3 regions of the Exiguobacterium sp. H66 genome follow, and region 2 is predicted to be linked to each of the others. Evidence: riboswitches for the same ligand, from Rfam matches in the RefSeq annotation. Region 2 holds a riboswitch; each other region holds the start of a gene.
What was found. A riboswitch is a leader RNA that binds a small molecule or an ion and turns the genes downstream of it on or off. The one in region 2 is predicted to bind lysine.

Region 1: linked by a shared signal. The riboswitch ahead of KNP88_RS12910 (amino acid permease) and the one ahead of KNP88_RS10830 (aspartate kinase) in region 2 are both predicted to bind lysine.
Region 3: linked by a shared signal. The riboswitch ahead of KNP88_RS08335 (Na+/H+ antiporter NhaC family protein) and the one ahead of KNP88_RS10830 (aspartate kinase) in region 2 are both predicted to bind lysine.

What each region holds. Positions count from the first base shown of each region.
Region 1 covers NZ_JACSMQ010000008.1:92,083-100,131, reverse strand. Annotated here, with positions in the region: gene KNP88_RS12940 (hypothetical protein) at 1-175, opposite strand, end outside; gene KNP88_RS12935 (DHA2 family efflux MFS transporter permease subunit) at 298-1,992, opposite strand; gene KNP88_RS12930 (HlyD family secretion protein) at 2,005-2,661, opposite strand; gene KNP88_RS12925 (TetR/AcrR family transcriptional regulator) at 2,855-3,448, shown strand; gene KNP88_RS12920 (GGDEF domain-containing protein) at 3,542-4,633, opposite strand; gene KNP88_RS12915 (MarR family winged helix-turn-helix transcriptional regulator) at 4,790-5,245, opposite strand; lysine riboswitch at 5,417-5,601, shown strand; gene KNP88_RS12910 (amino acid permease) at 5,714-7,195, shown strand; gene KNP88_RS12905 (solute:sodium symporter family transporter) at 7,725-8,049, shown strand, end outside.
Region 2 covers NZ_JACSMQ010000006.1:41,904-49,952, reverse strand. Annotated here, with positions in the region: gene dapB (4-hydroxy-tetrahydrodipicolinate reductase) at 1-181, opposite strand, end outside; gene dapA (4-hydroxy-tetrahydrodipicolinate synthase) at 178-1,059, opposite strand; gene KNP88_RS10835 (aspartate-semialdehyde dehydrogenase) at 1,082-2,074, opposite strand; gene KNP88_RS10830 (aspartate kinase) at 2,087-3,286, opposite strand; lysine riboswitch at 3,399-3,577, opposite strand; gene argH (argininosuccinate lyase) at 3,649-5,019, opposite strand; gene KNP88_RS10820 (argininosuccinate synthase) at 5,016-6,221, opposite strand; gene KNP88_RS10815 (GNAT family N-acetyltransferase) at 6,343-6,771, opposite strand; gene KNP88_RS10810 (alanine--tRNA ligase-related protein) at 6,768-7,916, opposite strand; gene phnF (phosphonate metabolism transcriptional regulator PhnF) at 8,044-8,049, shown strand, end outside.
Region 3 covers NZ_JACSMQ010000004.1:79,947-87,995, forward strand. Annotated here, with positions in the region: gene htpG (molecular chaperone HtpG) at 1-2, shown strand, start outside; gene KNP88_RS08335 (Na+/H+ antiporter NhaC family protein) at 368-1,951, opposite strand; lysine riboswitch at 2,056-2,231, opposite strand; gene KNP88_RS08340 (type I phosphomannose isomerase catalytic subunit) at 2,342-4,150, opposite strand; gene KNP88_RS08345 (PTS sugar transporter subunit IIB) at 4,301-4,597, shown strand; gene KNP88_RS08350 (PTS sugar transporter subunit IIA) at 4,602-4,931, shown strand; gene celB (PTS cellobiose transporter subunit IIC) at 4,946-6,283, shown strand; gene KNP88_RS08360 (glycoside hydrolase family 1 protein) at 6,314-7,735, shown strand; gene KNP88_RS08365 (GntR family transcriptional regulator) at 7,818-8,049, shown strand, end outside.

The DNA of each region.
Region 1 (8,049 bases), on a different contig from region 2:
ACGGACCGACGAGTAAGAAAATCGAGACCGAAGCACGGAAAAAGACGAAGAGACTGTTGATACTCGTTAAAAACGCACGCGAGATTTTTTGCGACCAGGAAAGAGATGGTCGTCCGACCTGCCACGCGAAGCAACAGGCGAAAATGAACGCGTAAAATTGAAGGAAGGCAACCATAAAGCATCTCCTTTTGATATGAACTCAATGAACCTAGTGTAGCGATATTAGAGAAGAAGTGCAAAGGTGAACGATTAAAAAGCCAGCTGACGATGTGCCGTCAACTGGCTGGATAAGACGCGTTAATCTAAATTCGGTTCTTTTTTTCCATGAAGGAAGAATGACAATACGAGTGCGAGAGCAGACAAGACAGTCGCCACCCAAAAGGCATCTGTAATTCCACTGATCGTCGCTTGTTTCGTCAATTGCGTCAACCAGCTAACGGATGCGGCTTGTGGACTACCAAGCTGTTGTCCGAGCTCACCAAGGTGTTGCGAGAGCGTTGGGTCAAGTGTCGTAAACTGGTTGGCATCGTCCGCGAGATGAGCTGTCGTTTGACGGGTCATGACCGTGACGAGGATGGCCGTCCCGATTGATCCAGCGACTTGGCGTAATGTATTTTGTGTCGCGTTTCCGTGAGGAATCATCTTCATCGGCAGAGCGTTCATGCCAGCTGTCATAATCGGCATCATGATGAACGCCATCCCGAAGGACCGGAGCATATAGATGCCCATGATGGAATAGTAAGACGTGTTCAAATCAAGTTGCGTCAATTCCCATGTTCCGTACGTCATCAACGTCAGACCGAAGATGGCAAGCGGTCGAATGCCGAACCGGTCGAACAGTCGACCGGCGAAAGGACCGGTGATTCCCATGATCAATGAACCAGGCAGTAATAAGAGACCTGAGTCGACGGGTGAAAAACCACGGATGCTCTGCAAGTAAATCGGCAGCAGCAACATCCCGCCGAACAAGGCCATCGTGACGATGACGTTAATGAAGAGGGTGAATGAAAATTCCGGTACTTTTAGGACACGGATGTTCAGCATCGGGTCGTCCATCGCAAGCTCACGCAAAGCGAAGGCGGCAATACCAAGTAACCCGATGACGATCGTACTGATGACGACAGGGCTGTCCCAACCGTCGTTTCCGGCTTCACTGAATCCGTATAAGAGACTACCAAACCCGATCGTACTAAAGACAACACCGAGGGCATCGAACTTTGGTTTTGATAACGGTTGGACGAGTTTGAACCAGGCAAATCCAAGCAAAAGTGTTAAGAGACCAAAGAAGGCCATTGCATAGAACATGACGTGCCAATCGTAGTTTTGAATGACATATCCTGTGATCGTTGGTCCGATCGCCGGTGCAAGAATCATCGCAATCCCGAGCATGCCCATCGCAGCTCCCCGTTTATGGGGTGGGAACAATGTCATGAAGACGTTCGTACCGAGCGGCATCAAGACCCCGGCCCCGGCTGCTTGGACCACACGTCCGATCATCATGACCGGGAAGTTCATCGCCATCGAACAAATGATCGATCCGAAGAAGAACAACGTCATCGAGACGAGAAACAAGCGGCGAAACGTATAGCTTCGCATGAGGAACGCACTGATTGGGATCAAGATTCCGTTGACGAGCATGAATCCGGTCGTCAACCACTGTGCTGTCGACGTCGTGACGTTGAAGTCGTTGATCAAGACAGGAAGAGCGACGTTGATTAATGTCTGATTCAAAATCGCGATGAACATTCCAATTAACAGGACAGTGATGACTTTCGGGATACTGATGTTTTCCGTTGAAATCGTCGCTTGCGCTTGCGGAGCAGGGGCGGCTGGAATCGCGCCAACCGCTTCTGCTTCAATCAATGTTTCATCAAGCGCCGGACCTCCTGCGCCAGCTACCCGCGGTTGCCGTGCCCGGCGTGCAATCAAATTGACTGCAAGGAACGTGACAAGCATGAACACAATGTATCCAAAGAGGAAGGTCGTAGACATAAGCGTCCCTCCTTAATCCTTATGAATGCGGACGGTCACATTCATACCAGGGCGAATGTCGAGTGATTTTTCTTGTGAGAGCGACACCTTCACGGGAATCACTTGCGCGACTTTTGTATAGTTTGCGTTTCCATTCGATGACGGCATCATCGAGAACGTGCCTGCTGTTGTCATCCCGATTTGTTCGACTTCACCCGAAAGTGTTGTATCGGGATAACTATCGACATAGACATCGACGGCTTGACCGACTTTGACTTCATCGATTTCTGTTTCTTCGACGTTTGCTGTGACCCATAATTCATTTAAGTTAAATCCGTAAGCGAGCGGCGTACCGGCACCAACAAAACCGTTCTCTGTCGCCATCGACTGAACGACGGTTGCTTTTGCTGGCATTTCGATTGACGCATCAACCGGTTTTTGACCAGTTTGTGCCATCATGACGTGACCAAGTGTCGCCCCGTTATCGAGTGTCTGTCCTGTTTTTGCCGTCCAGTCAGTGAGTTTTCCAGCGCCAGGACTAGCAATTGTAATCATCTTACCGTCGATTTTGGCATTTTCTGTTTTGACGTAACTTGTTGCTTGATCGTAGTAATAATAACCGATTGCGCCACCACCAATTAAAACGACGAGCGTTAAAATATTGATGATTAATAATTTCTTCATGTTCATGAGTAAGTTGCATCCTTTCTGTTACTAGCTGATCGCCCCAGTGCGGTCTCATAAAAAAGACTCCTCTGGGGAGGAGTAGTTAATACAGTTAATTATATGGGTGCATAACAAACAAACAACCAACAATTTCCGACAAAATGTTGGAAAAGTCTTTGTTAACGGATACAATACGTAAAAAGGAGCTGAATTTTAAATGAATCAGTCGTGCGATCCGCGTCCTAAACGTTCACGTGAACGTATTACGACAGAGCTATTTCATTTACTTGAACACCATTCCTTTTCGACGATCACCGTCAAAATGTTGACGGATGGTGCTGAGGTCAATCGTTCGACCTTCTATGCGCACTATAAAGATAAATACGATTTGCTGGATCAAATCGTTGAGGAGCACATGACGTTGCTCGCAGAAGCGATTCGGATTACAGGAAAACAATCGGCCGAGCCTCCGACAGTCGAACGCGTCAGTCGTTACTTTGCACGTTTGTTCATCCACATTGAGCAAAACGAGCGCTTTTACCGGACGATGCTGCTCCAAGGAACAGTCAAGACGTTCATCTCCCGTTTCTTGGATACGTTAAAAGAAAACTACCGTCTTGCTTTCCGGGAGACGACAAGTGTCTCTGTTCCGGTGGATCGGGATTTATTACTGAACTACGTCATTGGTGGTCAACTCGGGCTCTTGATGTCGTGGTTACGAAATGATCGTCCGTATTCCTCCGAGTATATGGCAAATCAGCTCAGTCAGATGATCGTCTTCGGAACAGTTGAAAGTATTGGTTTCCCTTAGACACGCCCAGGGACTGTCTAAAAAATGAACTAAAAAGCGTCATTCCGATGTGAGGGAATGGCGCTTTTGGTGCTAGTCGGATATAACGTTAGATTACGCTTGACGGAATTCCAGCTGTTTCGTATAAATCGTACTTTGGTTACGTCCGTGCTCTTTTGAAGCATAGAGTGCTTTATCCGCTTGTTGCAATGCTTCGAGTGATGTATGGGATCCACCCGAATGGGCAATTCCTAACGAAATCGTAATCTTCAAATCAGGTACATTTGCAGTCGGGAACAGGTTACGGGCGACTGTCGTCCGCGCTAATTCAGAGATTTTTTTCGCATCCTTCAATGATGTGTTCGGTAAAATGATCAAAAATTCTTCTCCGCCGTACCGACCGACTAAATCATCCGGACGTACAATAGAGGCAAGTGTCGTTCCGAGTTGCCGCAACACATCGTCGCCCACATCATGACCATATGTATCGTTAACGTGTTTGAAGAAATCGATATCGATCAGGATAAGTGAATATCCGTCGTCATCCGATCCGACGAGTGATAGGGAGTCGTCCAGACGTCGGCGATTGGCGAGACCCGTCAAGGCGTCGGTCATCGCAAGTTTTTGCTGGTACTGGATATTTTCAAAATGTCGTCTCAGTTCGGCTAATAAGCGATAGGTGACGAGTCCGGCTAATAAGTTAAAGAAAATGTACGTAACCGATACTTTGAAAAACGTTTCCCAACTGTTTGTCAGTGCATAGATGGCTGGTAACGAATAGAGAATACCGATTCCGATCATTAATTCAAAGGTCAGCAATGTATTACGTAAAAATCTGCGTGCTATGCCAATTGTCAAAATGAATAAAACCATGATGACGGAAGCGAGAATCGCTCCTTCGATTTGATCAGCAGGTGTAATTAAAAAACGCGTTCCGATAATCATGACTCCCGTGATGAGGGCACTAGGCAATCCGCCAAATAATGTGGCAATTGCGACAGGAATGATGCGTAAGTCAATCCGGGCAATATCAATTTGAATGCTGTTGAACATGAGGAGTACAGCAATTGCACCAGCTACACAACCTAAAATAAGGCGTGATTCAAGCTTTGATTTTGGTGTAATTCTTGGTTGATTTCGAAAAGGTAAAAATAAAAGCGTGATTGTCGTGAATAAGAGACAAAAATTTATGATGAAGTTATTCATAATAGACAACAAATCCTCCCAACTCCTCCTGCAGTATACTTCCAATTATATACTTTGAGTATACTCGTTCTACTAACGGTATAGGAGGTCTGAATGTTTAGAATAAAAAAAGAAAAACAGAACAAAACCTCTGTTTTTCTCTTGATTTTTAATTTATTAATTGGATGAGACGACTTCTTCATCCATTGTCGCAAGGATTTTATCAAATACATGAATCATCACGTTCAGTTCTTCTTCAGATAAAGTGCCGAATCGCTCCTGAAGATATGTGCGACGGACGACTTCGAGATTCCGAAAAGCGGCCTCTCCCTCGTCAGTCAAGGCGAGGACGATTGAACGACGATCTTCCGTCGAGCGTGTCCGTGTCACAAAACCGGTCTTATAAAGTTTATCTGTCAAAGCGGTGACCTGACTTGTCGCGAGTTCGAACTGTTCCGCGAGTAATGTCGGACGCTGGGGGCCGTTTTCAGATAAGCTGCGTAAGATGAAGAATTCACTTCGCGTGGCAGTACCTTCAAACAGTTGATTCAACTCACGGCGCAACGTCCGGAGAATCACGCGCATTTGTTCTTCTAATCGATATGTCAATTGGTCATGTTGTTCTTGTCCCATCTGAGCAACATCCTTTCTGTACTACCTTCTACCATTTAGTGTACTAAAAATATCGGAATTTTACTATGAGCACGGTAGGATTCAAAAATATAAATTGACAAACAAGAAACATATTATGTACTATGTCGAAGTAATGAATTAGTAAATCAACTTAATTAGTTCTCACTCAACCAGTGGGATGGAGGTTGCGATTCTTATGAGTCGGGTTACGGATGTCGTCAAGCGGCAGATGAAATAGCTCAAAAGGAAGAATTGCCGAAATCGTAGACTACTTTGAAAGTCAGCGATTGGGATTAGATCAAACAGGTCTAATACTGTCATGAACCGTTTGCGGTTTATGGGGAGCTATCTTTCACGACGGTAGAATGAGACGCATCATCGATATGTTGCGTTCTCATCTTCCTCTTGGAAGGTGAGGGCGCTTTTTTGCGCCCTCTCAAAAATTATAAAAAGAGAGAAGCGACAGACATGAACAATTTACAACAGCAACAACACCCCCTTGATTCCACAGCAGAAGGGCTACAACGAGGGCTTCAAGCCCGGCATATGTCGATGATTGCAATTGGCGGAGCGATTGGGACCGGTTTATTCATCGCGTCAGGTGCCTCTGTTGCAGCGGCAGGACCGGGCGGTGCGTTACTTTCTTATACAATCGTCGGATTGATGGTCTACTTCTTGATGACGAGCCTTGGGGAGATGGCCGCCTATATGCCGGTCGCAGGATCGTTCTCGACGTACGGGACGAAGTTCGTCGACCCTTCATTCGGATTCGCCTTAGGATGGAACTATTGGTACAACTGGGCCGTCACGATTGCCGTCGAGCTCGTCGCAGCACAAATCGTCATGCATTACTGGTTCCCGAACATTCCGGGCGTCTATTTTAGCGCGCTGTTTTTACTTTTAATGATTGGATTAAATTATTTTTCGGTCAAAGGATTCGGTGAAGCCGAGTACTGGTTTGCGATGATTAAAGTCGTCACGGTCATCGTGTTTCTTGGTGTAGGAGTCGCGATGATTTTTGGTATCTTTACTTCGGAGCCACCAGCAGGCTTCAAAAACTTTGGCTTAGGTGATGCACCGTTTGTCGGAGGGATTCCAGCTGTCATCGGTATCATTCTTGTCGCAGGTTTTAGCTTTCAAGGGACGGAGCTCGTCGGAATCGCAGCAGGCGAGTCGGAAGATCCGGAAAAAAATGTCCCGAAAGCAGTTAAACAGGTGTTTTGGCGGATTTTATTATTTTATGTATTTGCGATCTTCGTCATCGGAATGTTGATTCCATACACAAGTCCGAGCCTTGTCTCAAATGATATTACGGATGTTGCCGTCAGTCCGTTCACACTCGTCTTCGAAAAAGCAGGACTCGTGTTTGCAGCAGCATTGATGAATGCGGTCATCTTGACGTCCGTCTTGTCTGCCGGGAACTCCGGGATGTATGCTTCAACCCGGATGCTCTACACACTGGCACGACAAGGTGATGCACCGAAACTATTTGCGAAAGTCTCAAAAAACGGTGTGCCGCGGAATGCGTTACTCGCGACAGGGGCGATTGGTGCGCTTTGTTTCTTGACGTCGATGTTCGGTGGACAAGTTTATCTTTGGTTACTGAATGCTTCCGGAATGACAGGATTTATCGCGTGGCTCGGGATCGCGATCAGTCATTACCGTTTCCGAAAAGGTTTCGTCGCCCAAGGGTATGCGTTACGTGACTTACCGTACGTTGCACCGGCATTCCCGTTTGGTCCGCTATTCGCATTTGGCCTATGTTTCCTCGTTATCGTTGGGCAAAACTATGCCGCGTTCCTCGCTGATCAAATCGACTGGGTTGGGATTGCAGCAACGTATATCGGAATTCCGTTATTCTTGGTCTTCTGGCTCGGACATAAAGTCAAACACCGGACATCGGTTGTCCGGTATGATGAGATGGAGTTTCCGAAACATCCGAAAAAATAATAGTATAAGCTAAAGGACCCTCTCGCTTACGAGAGGTCAGACTATAAGCAAAGTGTTATCGGGAATCGGGAGATCAAGCGTCTTTTTTCGTTGCTTTCCTCGGGCGAGGCGCAAGCCGTTGCTCCTTGATCCTAACGGACAATGAGCAGGGTCTTGCCTGCCTCTGGCAAGTCGCGTTGAAAACGCACTTTTCCCTTAGGAGTCAACGAAATATGACGCTTTTTAGGTAGTATCGTGACGGATTGTCTCTTGTTATCGCATGTTTACGCTTCTTAATAGTTTGTCTACACACAAAAACCCTCTCACTTGCGAGAGGGTTTTTTGTGTATAAAAGAACCGAGTGGTTTTCCGAAAGATTTTTTTAGTTTCTTTCCATGATATGTCCCTGCAAGTATGTCAATCCGTAATTGGATTATTTCTTTTTAATAATTTTATTTTTATCTAAAAATATTGTTTCAATAAAGTAAGAATAAGGAATAAATTCTTTACAGTAAATCTACTAAAACAATCGGGATGGAGGAAGTGTGAAATGAGTACATATGAATTGATTTTGACACTGGGTTCGGCCGCGTTCTTCATGGCGCTCGTTGCTTATGTGTCCTATCGCATGACACGAGGAAAGGAACAGGGAGTTGACGAATATTTTTTGGCAGGACGTGGACTAAGCGGAATCTTTATTGCCGGTTCCTTGCTTCTGACCAACCTTTCGGCAGAACAACTGATTGGTTTGAACGGTCAGTCGTTCATGGGGAATATGTCGAGCATGGCGTGGGAAGTCACGGCAGGGTTTGCTGCCATCATCATGGCGATCTACCTGTTGCCTAAGTTTTTGGGGATGGGGATTTCGACGTTAC
Region 2 (8,049 bases):
ACAAGCTCGGATGAGAGAAATCGATGATGGCATCGACTTCTTCTGTTAGCTCGGACACCGTTTGATACGAAGGAATTTTCTCCGCTGACTTCGTCTGATCGATAACGGCGACGACTTCAGCGGGTGCCAATTCCTCGACATAATGCCCTGTCGCACCATATCCATGAATGGCAAGCTTCATCGAACCACTCCTTTATAAGCATGCATCGTCTCGAGTAAGTGTGCATGCCCGGCTTCGGATTGACGAACGAGCGGCAAGCGTGGTGCACCGACTGCAAACCCAATTTCTTCGAGTGCTGCTTTAACAGGAATCGGGTTGACGTCACTAAAGATCGCTGCAATGACCGGCATTAAATCACTTTGAATGCGTCGTGCCGTCACTAAGTCGTTTGCGAGCATGGCTTCAGCAAGCGCTTGTGTTTCTGCCGGGTACGGGTTCGACAGGACCGAGATGACACCTTGTGCTCCCCATGCCATGTACGGCAGGATTTGATCGTCGTTGCCACAGAAGACTGCAAAACCTTCGGGGAGTGCCGTCATCAATTCACCCATGAAACTGACATCCCCGCTCGCTTCTTTGAATGCTTGAATGTTCGGATGCTCCGCGAGTGTCACAGCTGTCTCAACTGCAATCGCGACACCCGTCCGTGAAGGTACGTTGTATAACATGATGGGTAATTCGACAGCATCCGCGACTGCGGTAAAGTGAGCAATCAAACCGGCTTGTGACGTTTTATTGTAATACGGTGTCACGAGCATCGCTGCATCCGCTCCGAGCCGCTGAGCCGTTTTCGTTTTTTCAATCGTCTGTGCCGTATTGTTCGTTCCCGTACCGGCAATGACCGGAACACGACCTGCCGTGACACGGACTGCTGTCTCAAGTAACGTTTCGAACTCTTCGCTCGAAAGCGTCGATCCTTCACCTGTCGTCCCGGCGACGACGAGCGCTTGGATATTGGCTGCAAGTTGCTGTTCAATCAACTGTTCAAAAACGACTAAGTCGAGTTCACCTGCTGAATTGAACGGTGTCGCGAGTGCTGTTCCTGCTCCTTTGAACATGTTAAATTCCTCCTTAGTATGATTAAGAATGGATGCCGTTTTCTAAAGCATGACGCGCGACCTGGACTGCATTTGACGCCGCGCCTTTTCGAATGTTATCCGCGACACACCACAGATGGAATGTGTTCGCGAGCGTTTGATCTTGACGAATCCGCCCGACGTACACTTCGTCCGTCCCGCTTGCATCAAGCGGCATCGGGTACTGATTTCGCGAAACATCATCAACCAGTACGACGCCTGGCGCGTCAGCAAGTGCTGTGCGAATCGCTTCGACCGTCGTCTCGTTTGAAAACGTCACGTTGATTGCAACTGAATGCGAATTTGTGACGGGAACACGGACACACGTCGCACTGACCGGTAAGTTCGGTTGGCTAAAAATCTTCCGTGTCTCGTCAATCATTTTTTGCTCTTCTTTCGTGTACCCGTCTTCTAAGAAGACATCGATATGCGGCAAGATATTATCATGAATCGGGTGCGGATAGTTGACCGGTTCTTCACCGCGGCTGCCTCGTGCTAAATCCTCGATTCCTTTTTGACCGGAACCGGAGACTGCTTGATATGTCGTATACGTGATTCGTTCAAAACCTAAGTGTTTGAGTGGTGCCAGGGCAACGACGGATTGAATCGTCGAGCAGTTCGGATTAGCGATCAGTCGGTCGGTGCTGCTGACCGCTTCCGGATTGACTTCTGGTACGACGAGCGGAATCGTCTCTTGCATCCGGAAAGCACTTGAATTATCGACGACAAGTGTTCCGTGTTCTGCCAGCAAGGGGGCATACTGTTCACTGATTGCTCCACCGGCTGCGAATAATGCGACGTCGATCCCGTGATGGATGATGTCTTCCGATAAAGCTGTAATCGTTACGTCCGTTCCATTAAACGAAACGACTTTTCCTGCTGATCGTTCTGAAGCATACGCCGACAGTTGACCGACTGGAAAATCGAGTTCCCTCAAGACTTGTAACATCTTTTGTCCGACGGCGCCTGTCGCACCGATGACTGCTACGTGGTACATGTTCATTCCTCCTTACAGGCTAAACGCGTTCGCGATCGCCGCGACCGTTCGTTCGATATCTGCTTGTGCGATTGTATACGAGATACTGATTTCTGATGTCGTGACTTGATAAAACGTGATGTTCTCGGCACGGAACGTCGCAAATAATTTTGATGCGACGCCCGTTGCGTCACGCATTCCGATTCCGACGACCGATAACTTGGCATGCTCGTTATGACGATCGACTTTAACGGTCGGAAAACGATCGATGATATCTTTCAGTGCCTCTTCGAGAAACTCTTCTTCATCGAGTGGACAAGAGAACGAAAGGAACACGTCACTATCAAAGGTCGTTTGACTGATCATGTCGATATTGACATGGCGATTCGATAACAATTCAAAAATGTCGGCGACTGCTGAATTGGTTTGTGGAACGTGTTTGATTGAAACCGTCAAAACATTTTTCGTTACACTGACGCTCGTGACTGCTTTTTGTTCCATCGTTTCTGTTGCCTCCATGATCCAAGTCCCTCTTTCCGATTCAAGTGTTTTCCCAACAAAGATATGCACGCCGTATTTTTTCCCGAGTTCAACGCTGCGCATCTCCATGACCTTCGATCCCAGTGCACTCATTTCCATCATTTCATCATATGAAATTTGTGGAATCGGCTGTGCCGCTTGATGAATCCGCGGATCCGCCATATAGACACCGTCGACATCCGTATAGATTTCACAGCGCTTATCAAGGACGGCCGCTAAGGCGACAGCCGTTGTGTCTGATCCACCACGACCGAGTGTCGTAACATCCCCGAGCTCGTTGACACCTTGGAATCCGGCGACGATGACGACATCATAGGTTTCGAGTTTCTTTCGTAACAAGTCCCCGTCAATTTGTTTAATCTTACTTTTCGTATGAACCCCCATCGTGCTGATTCCTGCCTGCGCACCTGTTTGTGATAAGGCTTTTACTCCGACGGAATTTAAGGCGATGCTGAGTAACGAAATCGTTTGTTCTTCGCCGATTGCGAGCAATCGATCGAGTTCACGTCGTTCAGGACGATCCGTGATTGCTTGCGCTTGTGCGATGAGCGAGTCTGTCATCTTCCCCATCGCAGAGACGACGACCACTAATTTTTCACCTTGTTCTGTCCGATTTTTTAAATAATTCGCAATTGACTGAATCTGTTCGACAGTCGCGACCGAGCTACCACCAAATTTAAGTACAGTTGTCACAATCCTATCTCCTTTGTCCCGAAACAGAAAAAAACGACGGGCCGGTAGGAGCGTTCCTACGGCCCGTCGTTATCACGATCGGACAAACGAAGACAAAGTCTTTCGTTCTTTTACGTAAGATAGCGCTCCGAAACATCGGTTTCGGCAGTACAACGGATCTTAACCGTTGTACCAGCAAATGAGAAGAAGCATCTTTCTCATTCACTTCGGCGGATTTCCCCTTTCACATCACTCAGCATGCTCGCTTCAATAAATGATGTTACTGATGTCATCCGCGCCTCTATCTGTCGGTTGTTAGTTACAGTTATAGCAAACATTTTTTGTTAAATCCAGTCATTTGCTAAATTTTTTTCATTTTTCCGTTAATCCGCGAGTTTTTTCTTCGCTTGATTGAGTTGTACAGAAACAGCAGCAAAACCTGTCCCGCCGTAACTTCCTCTTCTTGCCACTGCTTGCACCGGGTCGAGGAGCGGATAAACATCTTCCGCGATGACGGAGTGGAACGTTTGATACGTTTCAAGCGTTAAATCTTTTAAGAAACAATTCGTCTGAACACAATGGAGGACCGCTTTTCCGACGATTTCATGCGCTTCCCGGAAAGGAACACCTTTTGTGACGAGATAATCTGCTAGTTCCGTCGCATTCGAGAAGTCTTGCATTGTCGCCTTCTTGAGCGCTTCTGTCTTAAACGTTGCCGATTCGAGCATTCCCGTAAAGATTTGAACGGATTGTAAAACGGTATCTGCCGTATCGAAGACACCTTCTTTATCTTCTTGCATGTCTTTATTGTAAGCGAGCGGTAATGCTTTCATCGTCGTCAGGAACCCCATCAGGTTTCCATAGACACGCCCTGTTTTTCCGCGAATCAATTCAGCAAAGTCCGGGTTTTTCTTTTGTGGCATCATGCTCGAACCCGTTGAAAATGCATCTGACAATTCGATGAATGAAAATTCTTGCGACGCCCAGATGATGATTTCTTCACAAAAGCGTGAGAGGTGCATCATGACCGTCGAAGCAATCCCGAGGTATTCAATAACGAAGTCACGGTCCGATACAGCATCGAGGCTGTTCGGATAGACGTGCTCAAATCCGAGCAGTTCCGCTGACTTGAAACGGTCAATCGGGAATGTCGTCCCGGCGAGTGCCCCCGCACCGAGCGGCGAAATCCGAATCCGTTTCAAATTATCTGTCAGACGATCTACGTCACGGTCGAACATCCAAAAATACGCGAGTAGATGGTGTGCAAGTGAAATCGGTTGTGCCCGCTGTAAGTGGGTATACCCCGGCATGACGGTTTCGATGTGTACATCAGCCTGTTCCGTAATCACCGTCTGCAAGTTGCGTAGGCTTTCGATTAAATCAACCACATGTTGTTCCATCCATAAATGTAAATCCGTCGCAACCTGGTCATTCCGACTTCTCGCTGTATGCAATTTGCCTGCGACCGGTCCGATTTGTTCCGTCAGCAACCGTTCGAGATTCATGTGGATGTCTTCGTCAGCAAGCGAATAGACATGTGTTCCAATCGAAGCTCGTAACGTCTTGAGACCCGCTTCGATTTTTTTCCATTCCGTCTCTTCTAGGATACCTTGTTGATACAACATATTGGCATGGGCGAGACTTCCTTCTAAATCAACTGCCGCAAGCTTTTGGTCAAATGAAATCGATGCCCCAAACGCTTCAGCCTGAGCGGAAGCCCCTTCTGTAAACCGTCCGCCCCAAAGTTTCGTCATTTTGTCACGCCTTCCTGCCGATGAACACTTGCGTGTGTCGCAATCGCAAGACCGTGCAATTTAATGAATCCTTTCGCTGCTTCATGATCGAACGCATCTTCTTTCGTATACGTCGCAAGCTTCTCGTCATAAAGTGACACCGGTGACTGACGTCCTGTGACCGTCGCATTCCCTTTGTAGAGTTTGACCCGTACTTCGCCCGTGACGTCTTGTTGCGTCGCTTTTAAGAATGCTTTCAGGCCTTTCGTTAACGGCGCATGGAACAAACCGTTGTAGATTGTTTCTGCATATTGTTGACTTAAAATCGGTTTGAAGTGAGCGACGTCTTTCGTCAATGTGATGGTCTCGAGTGCGACATGGGCTTTTAGCAAGACCGTTGCTCCCGGGCATTCATACACTTCCCGCGATTTGATTCCGACGAGACGGTTCTCGACGTGGTCAATCCGTCCGACACCATGTGCCCCAGCGATGATGTTGAGTTCTGTAATCAACTTCGCCAGTGGATAGACTGTTCCGTTGATTGAAGTCGGAACACCCGCTTCAAAACCGATAATGACTTCTTCTGCTTGATCCGGTGCTTCTTCCGGTGCGACCGTCAGTGCATAAGCATCTTGCGGCGGTTCTGTCCAAGGGTTTTCAAGGACACCACATTCGTTACTCCGTCCCCAAAGGTTCATATCGATTGAATATGGGCTGTCGAGATTGATTGGAATCGGGACATTGTTGTCTTTTGCATAAGCGATTTCCTCTTCACGTGACCATTTCCATTCCCGTACAGGGGCGATGACTTCCAGTGAAGGATCGAGTGCTGCGACCGAAACTTCAAACCGGACTTGGTCATTTCCTTTTCCCGTACAACCATGTGCAACGGCCGTTGCGCCATGTTGATGCGCAACTTCGACGAGCTTTTCAGCAATCAGCGGGCGAGACAGTGCCGAAATCAGTGGATACGCGCCTTCGTAGTGGGCACCGTATTGAAGTGCTGGTAAGACGAATTCATTTGCGAATTCTTCTTTGACATCAAGAACAATCGATTCGACGGCTCCGACGAGCAACGCTTTTTCCTTGATGACAGTCAAATCTTTTCCTTCGCCGACGTCCATACATAAAGCGACGACATCATATTCCTTACTCAACCATTTAATTGCCACCGATGTATCAAGTCCCCCAGAATACGCTAAAATTAATTTTTGTTTCGTCATTATTAATTCCTCCCTGATTTCGAATCCATCTGTCTGTATAAAAATTCATTATGAATTATATATATACATAGACTTTCAAAAAAAGAAACCCTTTTTGCAGGATTTCTTTAAAATTTCTCAATTAAATTTTCTTTTCCATCGTTCGGTGTGGGATGCCGGCATCATCAAATTCGTCGGACATGATGTTGTATCCTAAGCCTTGATAAAAAGGAATCGCTTGAACTTGAGCACCAAGCGTCAAGATGCTCCGACCCTCTCGTCTCGCCACACGTTCCATTGCTCGCATCAGCTCACCGCCGTAGCCTTTCCCACGTGTCGCAGCTAGCGTCGCAACACGTTCGACCTTCATCCGCTGATCGTCGTAAGGACGTGTCCGCCCTGTCGCGACAGGACGATTTTGTTCGTCAAGGACAAGCAAGTGAATCGCTGTTTCGTCATGGGTATCATATTCAAGATTACGAGGAACCCCTTGTTCTTCGACGAAGACCCGTTCGCGAATCATTCGGACTGCTTGGTGCTGCTCTGCTGTTTTTACTTGAATCACTGTCATGTTACTTGTTCCTCCTTCAATCGTTCTATGTAAGCAACTGCATCCTCATGCGTGTTGAACATCGCCTGTGCGACGTGCTCGCTACCACCACCACGTCCATTGAACGTCTTCAAATGGACTTTGGCAAATTTCCCGAGGTGGACCGGACTTGATCCTTGCATCAATAATTTTTTAGCTGATTCGTTCCAAATGAGTCCGAGACGTCCTGCTTCCGCAATCGCTTTGACTAGTTTTTCAGAGAATGGCAATGCCTCTTCAGCATGGTTTACGAAAATCCAATCCTCCGTCGACGCCAGTAGTTTATTGAGTTCCGTACGGACATGTGCGGCTTGAACTGTTTCAATCATCCGATTCAAGCGAACGACATCTTGTTTTAATTCTTCGACGGCTTGCGGCAGCTGCTCTTTTTTAGCCGATAACAATTGAGCAGCTTCACGCAAGGCACGTCTTTCCTTCGTTAACAACTCAAATGCGCGCCCTTTCGCGACGTACATCAGTCGAATATTCCCCCGAATCCGCTCCTGCCCTGTCAAGACAATCAATTCTAAATCAGCTGTCGATTCGAGGTGTGTTCCTCCACAGGCGCTATAGTCCAGTTCACCGATTTGGACGACACGAATCTTTCCTGTCACTTGGGGTGTTTTACGTAAAGGCAGTGCGAGTGCCGCCGCCTCGTCGTACTCGTTCGCCGTAATCGGTAACGCCGATGTAATGACGTGACGCAATCTTTTTTCAAGACGCGCTTGCAAGGCATCATTCCATTCACCTGCTTCAATATCTAGTGTCGATTCTTCAGAGCCCGTCCGAAAACTTAATGTCTTGATATTGAACTCGTCCTGTAAAATCGCTGAGATTACGTGTTGCGCCGTATGTTGTGCCGCATGATCCGTCCGAACGGCGTCATCGATGACGCCCGTAACAGTACCTTCGATTTTTTGATCAACTTGATGCCACACGATACCGGCTTTAAGTTGAACGTCACGAACCTTCAAATCGTTTAATGTCCCTCGATCCGCCGGCTGTCCGCCACTCTCCGGATAAAAATAACTTTCTTCTAAAGCAACCCAGTATCCGTGTTCTTCTTTAACATCCGTCACGCGTGTCACGAACTTTCGGACCGCAGGATAAATTTGCTCCAGTCGCATGTCTACCCCACCTTTCTCAATCTATTCATTTGCTATTATGCCATATTTCGCCTAGTATCGTTTGTCGACTTGTCCATTTCCTAGTACACTAGATGAAAGACTATCGACCGCGAAGGGACGAAATGCCGTGATT
Region 3 (8,049 bases), on a different contig from region 2:
AAGAATGATCGCTTCAGCGTGTAGACAAACTCTTATGAAGCGTGAACATGCGATATCGAATTGCAATTCGTTCGTGCTTTCCTGGATTTCTCTCACGGTATTACCTAAAAAGCATCACGTTTCGTTGACTCCTACGGGGAAAAGTGCGTTTTTAACGCACTGTCAGAGGCAGGCAAGACCCTGCTCGTTGTCCGTGAGGATCAAGGAGCAACGGCTTGCGCCTCGCCCGAGGAAAGCAACGAAACAAGACGCTTTTTATTTCTTCATACCATGTTGTCTACAACTTAAAAGAAGGGATTGCACATCACGGTAGATGGCAATCCCTTCTTTTTTTCTCGTCTCGGCTAAGCTGAGCGTTATTTTTTTGTTATTCAGCGCGAAGTTCAGTTGGTACTTTACCGCGTTTCGAGACGACATTCAGGACGACGAGTGCGAGTAAGAAGGCGATGAGTGCACCGATGAAGCCGATGATTGATGAATCGGTTAAACCGAGCACAAGGTAGCCGACTGCCGATGTCGCTGCACCAACCAACGCATACGGAAGTTGTGTCGTGACGTGATCGATATGATGCGAACCGGCACCTGTCGAACTGAGAATCGTCGTATCGGAAATTGGTGAACAGTGGTCTCCGAAGACGGATCCGGCAAGAACGGCAGCGAGCGTCGGAAGTAAGAGATTCGGTTCGACCGCCATGATGAGGTCAGCACCGATCGGCAGCATGATACCGAATGTTCCCCAACTTGTACCTGTCGAGAATGCCATTAAGCTTGCAATCAAGAACAATAAGAAGGGGAGGTACGAAGCAGAAATCGACTTACTGACGAAGCTTGCTAAGTACTCACCTGTTTTCATGTCACCGATAACAGCGATGATTGTCCAAGCGAATAATAAGATGACGACAGCAGGCCACATGGATTTCATCCCAGCCCAGATGCTGTGTCCGTATTCGCGCGCCGGGATTTTCCGACCAATCAACATCAGGAAAGCAACGACTAAACTGATGACGACACCAGCAACGAGTGAACGTGTTACGTCTGTCGCTTCAAATGCACCAATCAACGTAAATGCACGATTGTCAGCAGCGAGTGCCTGAGCACCGGTAAAGAGTAATGCGGAAACTGTTGCAATGACGAGAACGATAATCGGAACGACGAGGTCACGTACTTTTCCACCTTCGTGTTCTTTGACTTCCTCTGCCATCCCCATCGGTGTTCCTTTACTTGCGTCGAAAAGTTCACCTTTTAATGCACGAAGTTCATGCGTCCGCATCGGTCCGACCGCAATCCCTGTGTACGCGATGTAAAGCGTCAGCAATAGAGCGAAAATCGCATAGAAGTTGAGGGGCACGATCATCATGAAAGCACTGAATGCGGAATACTCCGTAATCGAATGTGTCGTTAAGATACCAGCGATGATCGAGATGATGAACGCTCCCCAACTTGAAAGCGGGCTGATGACACAGACTGGAGCAGCCGTCGAGTCAATAATATACGCAAGTTTTGCACGCGAGACGCCACGACGGTCCGTTAACGGACGACTGACATTCCCGACAGCAAGACTGTTGAAATAATCATCGATGAAGATTAAAATACCTAAACCAAATGCTGCGAGGCGAGCGCCGCGCGCTGTCTTGACGTGTGTTGTTGCCCATTCACCGAAGGCATGTGCACCGCCCGATGTTTGGATAAGCGTCGATAGAACACCGAGTAATAGTAAGAAGATGAGTAATAAGACGTTCCATTCATTTAACGCCCCATCCGCCCAAAATAGACTAAAGATGTTTTTGCCGAGATAGACGACCGTATCGATTGGATTAAAGCTATGCAGCAATAAAGCACCAATCAAAATACCGACACCAAGTGAAATAACGACTTTGCGCGTCACGATTGCAAGTGCGATTGCAATGACAGCTGGAATGAGCGCAACGATTGAATCTGAATAATTGACCATTGTGTGGTTCCTCCTCTTTTTTTAGAAGATGAGACCCATTGCATACAAAAAAGCAAGGGCACCGGCAACAAAGCCGACACCCTTGCTGGATGCGTCTTTCTTAGCCGAATTGGAGCGCTCCATACAAAATACGTATGGCAATCGAACGGGTATTTCCCAATTCGACCAGTACCATCAAGTCAGACACTTGACGATACTTCGGCAGCATTACCTTTCCTTGATCGTCCTCGTTGTCATCCTCAGATCAAATACTCATTAAGACCGCGCCTCTACCTCATCGATAGAATAGTCATATTCTTTTAATAAGAAAACCTTATCATATTTCAGAAAAAAGTTTCAAGTCTGTTTTTAAAAAAAAGTAGTAAAGTCTGTTCAAAAGGAACAATGAAGTTATTCGGCGTTCATCCGATTTAAATGGGCAGCACCGATGACACCGGCATTTCCTTCCAATGCAGCTAAGCGGATGATTGTTTTTTGACGTAACGTCGGGTAGAGACGGGCATTGACGGCTTGTAAGAGCTCCTCCCAAAATAAATCGGCGGAAGCCGTAACACCGCCGCCGATGATGACAGCTTCCGGATCAAGTGTATGAATGATGTTCGCGATGCCTGTTGCTAAATGGTTAACGAAGCGAAGTCTTTCCAGTGGATTGCGAAGAAGTGTTGCGACAGAACGCTCGTTCAACAAATCAGCACGTGTCTGAAGTGCCGTCCCGCTTGCTAATCCTTCGAGTGAGCCTTTGTTCAAGACAGGGTGTTCCGGTCCAGAAGCATCGATGATCGTATTTCCGATTTCACCAGCATATCCGTGTGCGCCTCGAATCAACGTCTTTTGATAGACATATCCACCACCGATTCCTGTACTGACTGTCATGTAATAGATGGATGCATAGTCTTGGCCTGCCCCGAACAATGCTTCGCCGAGCGCGGCGGCATTTGCATCATTTTCAAGGGAAACCGGGATGTTAAAGAACTCTTCTAACGGGCGAACCAAATTTACATCGTCCCAACCCGGCAGGTTCGGAGGTGACAATAGCCGACCCGTTGCTGCATCAAGCGGACCAGGCGCTGCGATACCAATTCGTTCGACTTCAAATTCTTCAAGTAGCTTTTGGATGGCTTGTCTTAAATGATTAATTGTATAGTCCGGGCCAGCAGCCGCCTCTGTCAAAAATCGATATTGTTTTACGACATGGTGCTGATTGATTGCGGCAACACGCGTGTGAGTCCCACCAAGATCAATTCCGATGTGAAGTCGTTGTTTCGGTGTTGGATTTGGACCAGTCAATAGAAGTTTCCCCTTTCCAGAAACGGTACAAGTTACTTTTGCCGGAATCAGAACCGTGTCTCCGGCGGTATAACGCAATTGGTTGATGATCAGCGTGCCACTGATGATAGTGATGACTTGGAAGGAAGTTCGTGGTGCAATCGTAATCATGTCATGGATGGCCCATTCCTCGACAAAAAAATAGGCGTTGGTTGTCAGTAGTCTTGAACAAAAAGAGGTCGGTACATAAGGCTCCTCGTACTGGAAATGAGGAAATTGAATGACTTCGAGTGCTTCTTTAAGGTGGAGTTGACGCGGTTTGTTGGTCGAATGGTCAATTCGATCGTAATCGTACAACCGGTACGTGGTATCAGAGTTCTGCTGGATTTCGATGACAAGACACCCTTCGGTTAAAGCATGAACAGTACCTGCTGGAACGTAAAAAAAATCGCCGGGTGAAACAGGCAAATCAATTAAGCCGGAAGTTAAATCGTCTTCACGGACAGCGCGCAACAAATCAGCTTTTGTTTTGAAGTCATGCCCATAAATAATGGTGGCGTCTGCCGGACAATCGACGATATACCAGCATTCATTTTTCCCGTAAGGCTGTCCTTCTAGGCGACAGGCATCATGATCGTCAGGATGGACTTGAACGGACAAATCATCCGCAGCGTCAATCCACTTAATGAGTAAAGGAAAAGCTTCCGTTGTGTCCACCCCAAAGATTTCAGGGTGATTTGACCATAAATCCCGTAGTGCATCACCGGAAAAACGTCCGGCATTCACCTTGGTTTGCCCGTTTTGGTGATCAGCCAAAGTCCAAGCTTCACCGATGTTGTGTTTGCCTAACGTATCAAATCCATATGCACCAAGCTTACATCCACCCCATATCCGCTCCTGTAAAATCGGCTCAAAACAAATCAGTTCTTCCATGATTGTTCCTCCTCCAAGTTGTTTTCGATTACAACACTACACTTTTTAAAAATAAAAATAAACAAAATAAAAATCAAGTATAGACATGAATGTTAAAATCCGTATAATCAAAGTTGTAAGCGATTCCAAAACGCGGAAGGAATGGTTGAAATGAAAAAAATCATGTTGGCGTGTAGTTCAGGAATGTCGACGAGTATTCTCGTCACTAAGATGCAGGAACATGCCCAATCACTTGGTGAAGAGGCGACAATTTGGGCAGTCGGTCAAGACCAAGCTTTAAAAGAAATGGATGGAGCAGATGTTGTATTGATTGGTCCACAAATGCGCTTTTTATTATCAAAATTTCAACAAGCGACAGATAAACCAGTCGAAGTCATCGATATGATGGCGTACGGAATGGCCGACGGAAAAGCGGCCTATGAACAAGCCGTTAAGTTGATGGGGTGAAGAAATGAAAACAAATGAACAGACGATGGAACAAGTAGCGTTCATGATGATTTTGCATAGTGGAAATGCGCGAAGTACGATTCGTGAAGCAATCGAAGTGTACAAGGAAGAATCATTTGAGGCATTTGAGCGGTTATTAACAGATGCCCGAGAACAGTTGCAAGAAGCGCACCAGATTCATTTCGGTCAAGTCCAAAAAGAAGCGAGCGGTGAGGCGACGACATTGTCTTTACTGCTTTTGCATGCAGAAGATCATTTGATGTCGACACAAACGATGCTTGATTTGACGTCAGGATTAGTTGAAATGATGGAACATAAATTTTCTCAAAAATAAGAGGAGGGATTGAAATGGCTGGTAATAGTAAGTGGTTCGATTTGTTGAGTCGTTTCCTGATGCCGATTGCGGCATATTTAAACAATAGCCGCTATCTTCAGACGTTACGTGACGCGTTCATGCTCGCTTTTCCGATTACGATGTTCGGTTCATTAATCGTTGTTATTGCGAATTTACCATTCTTAGATAAATTTATGTCGCCTGGAGTATTGGATGCTTTTAAAACTTCATTAGGAAACGCCCCTTCGGCGACGATGGGAATCATGTCACTATTCGTCGTCTTCGGTATCGGATATTATCTCTCGAAAAGCTATGATGTAGAAGCTGTTTTTGGTGGTGTAATCGCCCTTGTTTCTTTTTTACTTTTAACACCTTTTTTTGTAGCAGTCGAAAATGTTGCTGATCCTGTCGGTAATGTCATTCCACTTGACCGTCTCGGTGCAAAAGGCATGTTCCTTGCAATGATGACAGGGTTCTTAGCAGGAGAAATTTATCGATTTGTCGTTCAAAAAAACTGGACGATTAAAATGCCGGCTGGCGTGCCGACTGCTGTGGCTAAATCATTTTCAGCTCTTGTGCCTGCACTTTTGACACTTTCCATTTTCCTTGGCATTAACATCGCTATCACCTCGCTTTTAGACACGAATCTCCACGATTTAATCTTTAATTTAGTTCAAAAACCACTCGTGAATCTTGGGAACGGTTTAGTTCCGACATTAATCGCCATCTTTTTTGTTCAATTGTTTTGGTTCTTCGGCCTGCATGGTCAAGTTATCGTCAATTCGGTCATGGATCCGATCTGGAACACTCTGTCACTTGAAAACTTAAACGCCTATACGGCGAATGGAGAACTCCCGAATATCATCAGTAAACAGTTCATTGAAATTTATACAGTTGGAATTGGTGGTTCCGGTTCGACACTGGCTGTCGTCGTCGCAATCCTCCTCTTCATGCGCTCAAAACAGTTGAAGCAAATCGGTAAGTTATCAATCGGACCCGGAATCTTTAACGTCAATGAACCAATCATTTTCGGATTACCGATCGTCATGAACCCTCTCATCATGATTCCCTGGATTTTTGCACCGTTGATTACCGTAACCGTTACTTATTTTGCGATGTCGACAGGAATCGTTCCGCCGCCAACAGGAGTTGCTGTGCCTTGGACGGTGCCGATGTTTATCAGTGGCATGATGGCAACGAATTCACTGGCGGGCGGATTGTTACAACTCGTCAACTTCGCCATTATCATGGCAGTGTGGTTCCCTTTCCTAGTCTTCATTGACCGCTTGAATATGAAAAAAGAACGAGAAGAAGCGAATGTTGCCGGAGATGAAAATCAACATGTAGGTTGAATTCAAAAATAGAGATAGGACGTGGATGAGATGAATCAAACGGAAGTTACGACGGCAAAAGAGCAAAAGTATACGTTCCCTGCAGATTTTTGGTGGGGAACAGCAGCTTCAGCGACACAAACGGAAGGTGCAGCATTTGAGGGGGGAAAAGGACCGAACATTTGGGATCATTGGTACGAACAAGAACCGAATCGCTTTTTCGATGGTGTAAGTGCAACGGTAGCCTCTGATTTTTATTATCGTTATGAAGAAGATATTGCGTTGATGAAAGAACTCGGACACAACTCGTTTCGAATATCGATTTCCTGGTCACGTCTTTTTCCTGAGGGGCAGGGGAAAATGAATCCGATTGCCATTGATTTCTATAATCGTGTGATTGACGAATTGATTGCAGCGGACATCGAACCGTTCGTAAATCTATATCACTTTGATATGCCGCTTGCACTGCAAAACATCGGTGGCTGGGAAAGTCGTGCCGTCGTCACCGCCTATACAGAATATGCTAAAACGTGCTTTTCACTATTCGGAGATCGTGTCAGTAAATGGTTTACGCATAATGAGCCAATCGTCCCGGTAGAAGGTGGCTATTTATACGACTTCCACTACCCGAACGTTGTTGATTTCAAGCGTGCCGTTCAAGTGGCCTATCATTCGATTTTATCGAGTGCACTTGCAATACAGGCCTATAAAGAAACAGAGCAGACGGGTGAAATTGGCATCATCTTGAATTTAACGCCATCTTATCCTCGAAGCCAAAATGCTGGGGATGTGAAAGCGGCCCAAGTAGCCGACGTATTGTTCAATCGTTCTTTCTTGGATCCTTCCGTACTCGGAACGTTCCCGGCCGAATTGGTCGATTTATTGGAACAACAAGGTGCTTTGCCCGAGGTCGTTCAAGGTGACCTGGAACTTATCGCGAAAAATACCGTTGATTTACTCGGAATTAATTACTATCAACCACGACGCATCAAAGTAAAAGAGCACCTTCCGCATCCAGATGCACCTTTCATGCCGGAGCATCTGTTCGATTATTACGAGATGCCGGGAAGAAAAATGAATCCATATCGTGGCTGGGAAATCTACGAAAAGGGAATTTACGATATTTTGACGAACCTGCGAGAGAATTACGGGAACATCAAGTGTTTTGTTTCTGAAAATGGAATGGGTGTAGAAGGGGAGGAACGTTACCGGGACGAGGACGGCAGTGTTCAGGACGATTATCGCATCGATTTCATCGCCTCTCACTTGCAATGGATGCATCGTGCGCTGGAGGAAGGATCAAACGTCAAAGGTTATCACTTATGGACGTTCATGGATAACTGGTCTTGGAGCAATGCCTATAAAAACCGTTACGGTTTTGTCGGACTCGATCTCGCGACCCAAAAACGAACGGTCAAGAAAAGCGGCCATTGGTTCAAACAATTGATTGAAGAGCAAGGATTTACGAAATAATTGAAAAGATGATTAGGATGTCTAGTCCTGATCATCTTTTTTTGTTATATTATTTTTATATGTCTATACATGGGGTGAAGTCATGTCTATAAAGAAACAACCGAAATATGAGAAAATTGCTGATGAACTTCGCAAACGAATCCTAAATGGGGGATATGATGTCGATCAGGCGATGCCGGACGAAATCAACTTAGCAGAAGAATTCGAAGTCAGCCGGATGACGATGAAGAGAGCACTTGAGATTCTCGTCTTAGAAGGAATTATTTACCGACAACGGGGACAAGGGACGTTTATTTTACCATCGAATTTTTCAC